One region of the Pseudoalteromonas aliena SW19 genome, then DNA from elsewhere that is predicted to be linked to it. Evidence: predicted binding sites of a transcription regulator. Region 1 holds the regulator's gene; the other holds the start of a gene.
The links. Region 1 encodes sigma-54, which starts transcription at its own class of promoters, with help from an activator protein. Its sites were predicted from a motif close to GTTGGCACGNNNNTNGNNT; they were not measured.

Region 1 (2,209 bases):
AGAAGCAGCAAAGAGAAGATACGCTAAATAATTTATTAGACGAATTTAATATTCAACATATCCGTGACAGCCAAGGTATGGCGTTATCGGGTGGTGAACGTCGCCGCGTAGAGATAGCCCGCGCATTAGCGGCTAATCCCAAGTTTATATTATTAGATGAACCGTTTGCGGGCGTTGACCCAATCTCTGTACTTGATATAAAAAAAATCATAGAACATCTTAAAAATCGTGGGATTGGTGTGTTAATTACCGATCATAACGTAAGAGAAACCCTTGATGTTTGCGAAAAAGCCTACATTGTTTCTCATGGGGAGCTGATTGCATCAGGTACTCCAGAACACGTATTAAATGACAAAACAGTACGCGATGTTTACTTAGGCGAGCAATTTAGGCTGTAACATTTACGCCATGGCTTTAAGCATCTGCTAGTATTAATTATAACAACATAAAAGGATTGTTAGAGATACATGAGGCAATCACTACAGCTGCGCATGGGCCAGCAACTTACAATGACTCCACAGTTGCAACAAGCTATTCGTTTGTTGCAACTCAGTACATTGGATCTCCAGCAAGAAATACAAGAAGCGCTCGACAGCAACCCACTTTTAGAGGTTGAGGAGCAAGACTATTCTGAAGACGCTGCAGGTAAAAATGAACAAAAAGCAGACACCGATGATATAACTGTTAGCGCATCTGCCGACGATGCTCCAAGCGAATACGAACAAGACAGCGGCGAAGCACTTGCTAAAGATACGGTAAGTGACGACATGGCGATGGATGTTAGCTGGGACGAGTACATGAGCGCAGCTCCAGCCTCTTCATCAGGTCCAATGCCTGAAGACGAGTCTATATACCAAGGTGCATCAACGGAAACGCTCCACGAGTATTTAATGTGGCAACTTCAACTAACGCCATTTAGCCCTACTGATGAAGCGATTGCGATTGCTATTGTGGAAGCCGTAGATGATTCAGGCATTTTAACACTAAGTTGTGAAGAGATTCTCGAAAGCTTCAACCAAGAAAACGAAGATGATAATGAAGTTGAACTTGATGAAATAGAAGCTGTTTTAAAACGCATTCAATTATTTGATCCGGTCGGTATAGCAGCGCGTAGTTTACAAGAGTGTTTGTGCATTCAGCTTAATCAGTTTGATAAAGAAACACCCTATATTAATGAAACAAAAATGATTTTAACCGAGCACATAGACTTATTAGCAGCTCGCGACTATCGTACATTAATGAAAAAAACGAAGCTCAAAGAAGAAGAGCTTAAAGAAGTAATGACACTCATCCATACGCTAAACCCAAAGCCTGCAGATACTATTGTTAGGGAAGAGTCTGAGTATGTAATTCCTGATGTGTCAGTGAAAAAAATTAAAGGCCGCTGGGTTGTTGAACTAAATCCAGATAGCATGCCAAAAATTCGCGTAAACAGCCAATATGCTGCGATGTCTCGCACTGTTAAATCAAGCGGTGATAGCCAGTTTATACGCTCGCATTTACAAGAAGCTAAATGGTTTATTAAAAGCTTAGAAAGTAGAAACGATACATTATTAAAAGTAACTAACTGTATTGTTAAGCAGCAGCAAGGCTTTTTTGAACATGGTCCTGAGGCCATGAAACCTATGGTTTTAAATGATGTTGCTGAAATGGTGGAAATGCACGAATCAACTATTTCGCGTGTAACCACTCAAAAGTATATGCATACACCTCGGGGGATATTTGAGCTTAAATACTTTTTCTCAAGTCATGTAAGTACCGAAAATGGCGGTGAATGCTCATCTACAGCAATACGTGCACTTATCAGAAAATTAATCGCTGCAGAAAACTCAGCAAAACCATTGAGTGATAGCAAAATAGCGGATATATTGGCTGAGCAAGGAATTAAAGTAGCGAGACGTACAATCGCAAAATATCGCGAATCTCTGGCTATTCCACCGTCAAATCAGCGAAAAAGTCTGATTTAAGACGCAAACAAAGAGGGTAATGCTTATGCAACTAAACTTAACTGGTCGTCACGTAGAATTAACTGATTCACTAAGAGACTATATAAATACCAAATTTGCGAAGCTAGAAAGACACTCTGATCATATTAATAATGTTCATGTCATTCTTGATGTAGAAAAACTAAGCCAAAAAGCAGAAGCAACAATACATGTAAGTGGTGCTGAGTTATTTGCCTCAACTGAGCATCAAGACATGTACGCTG
Region 2 (2,209 bases), on a different contig from region 1:
ACCTGTTTTAATGATGACAGCTTATGCCACAATTGATGATGCCGTGGAAGCAATGCGCTTAGGGGCTATTGATTACATGGCAAAACCATTTGCACCAGAGGTGCTATTGAACATGGTGAGTCGCTATTTACCCGAAAAACCAAAAGAGACAGACGGTCCTATTGTTGCCGATCCAACCAGTATTCAGCTATTAGAACTTGCCAGTAAAGTTGCACGTTCTGAAGCCAGTGTTATGGTGCTTGGACCAAGCGGGTCTGGTAAAGAGGTTTTAGCACGTTATATTCACGATAAATCAAATCGCTGTAATGAACCATTTGTTGCTATTAACTGTGCAGCTATTCCTGAAAATATGCTTGAAGCCACTTTGTTTGGCTACGAAAAGGGCGCATTTACAGGTGCAATCCAGGCGTGTCCAGGAAAATTTGAACAAGCTCAAGGTGGTACGATTTTACTTGATGAAATTACCGAAATGGATTTAGCTTTACAAGCTAAACTACTGCGCGTGTTACAAGAGCGTGAAGTTGAGCGTTTAGGCGGTCGTAAAACAATTCAGCTTGATGTGCGAGTATTAGCAACCAGTAACCGCGATTTAAAAGAAGCGGTTGCTAAAAATCAATTTAGAGAAGATCTATATTATCGCCTCAATGTTTTTCCATTAATGTGGAGACCATTGTGTCAGCGCCCAGGTGATATTGTTATATTAGCTAAGCATTTAATTGAACGTCATATAACTAAAAGCAAAGAGCCGATGGCTTATTTGGATAAAGTAGCTGAAGAAAAACTACTGGCCCATACCTGGCCTGGTAATGTTCGTGAACTTGATAACGTGATTCAGCGTGCACTTATATTACGAACAGGCGACACCATAAACGAACATGCTATTTTTATTGAAAATTTAGCACCGAGTAATTTTGTTATGGACGCTACATCTACATCGGTCCTAGAAGCTGAAAAAGCATCAGAGATTTCAACAGAAAATAAAGAAAAAAGCACGTTAAGTTCAGCTTATTATGATAAGAAAAACGATGATGAAAAAAATATAACGGCTGATCAGCCAAAGCATGATTTACTCGCAGCTGAGACCGGAAGTTATAAAGATGAGCTTAAAGATAAAGAGCATCGCATCATTTTAGAAACACTTGCACGCTGCCAAGGTAAACGAAAAGATGTGGCAGAGACGCTGGGTATTAGCCCCCGTACTTTACGGTATAAATTAGCGCAAATGCGTGATCTAGGTATTTCTCTTCCAGCATAACCTTTCTTAAGCCCTAAATTCAAGCAGTTGAATTTAGGGTTGTCAAAACTATGACTCACCAAAATTCCATCTAACCCTTTGTATTTTAAGTTTAATTTATTTGGCATGTTTTATGCTTTATTGACTGTAATAGTAAACTGCATTGTCAGAGATAAATTATGAAAATTCAAAATAGCGCTGTATTTCAAGAAATGCAATCAATGGCCCTAGAAGCTGGTCGTAATGATCAACTTAATAAAATACCTACTCAGGTAAACTCTACATCTTCTGCACAATTTGGTGATATGTTGAGTAATGCGCTAAATACAGTGCATGAGCTACAACAAGACACAAGTAAAAAAGTAAAAGCAGTTGAAATGGGCGACCGAAGTGTATCACTCGCTGAGGCAATGATTGCTTCTCAAAAGTCTTCAGTTGCATTTGAAGCGACGGTACAAGTTCGTAATAAACTTGTTGAAGCTTACAAAGAAATTATGAATATGCCTGTTTAACTAGGTAGTGGAGAATAATTGTGGCGCAATCTAATCAATCTACAGATCTGGCACTCGCTGATGGCGATATCGGCATCGACCAAAGTGATAGTGATGATCAACAAGAACAAAAGTCGGGCTATTTAAGTGCTTTAAATGGTGTTGATATATTACGCCAAGTAACACTTGTTATTGCACTGGCCATTTGTTTGGCTATCGCGATATTTATCATTATTTGGGCTCGTCAGCCAGATATGCGCCCGCTTGGTAAAATGCAAACTGAAGAGCTTATTCAAACGCTTGATTTTTTAGATGCGCAAAAAATTGATTATCAACTTGATGGTAATGTGGTGTCAGTTGATGAAACTGAATACCAAAATATTAAATTACTAATGACTCGAGAAGGCCTAGAGCAAGGTCCGACTTCAGGTTCAGATATTATAATGCAAGATATGGGCTTTGGTGTAAGCCAACGTCTTGAACG

Region 2: a site for sigma-54 is predicted at 1,355-1,373, ahead of fliE (flagellar hook-basal body complex protein FliE). Genes of this name have one in related genera too.

The regions. Positions count from the first base shown of each region.
Region 1 is NZ_AQGU01000027.1:257,140-259,348, reverse strand. Features, by position in the region: gene lptB (LPS export ABC transporter ATP-binding protein) at 1-398, shown strand, start outside; gene PALI_RS14510 (RNA polymerase factor sigma-54) at 468-1,967, shown strand; gene hpf (ribosome hibernation promoting factor) at 1,993-2,209, shown strand, end outside.
Region 2 is NZ_AQGU01000026.1:246,785-248,993, reverse strand. Features, by position in the region: gene PALI_RS12375 (sigma-54-dependent transcriptional regulator) at 1-1,255, shown strand, start outside; gene fliE (flagellar hook-basal body complex protein FliE) at 1,414-1,746, shown strand; gene fliF (flagellar basal-body MS-ring/collar protein FliF) at 1,767-2,209, shown strand, end outside.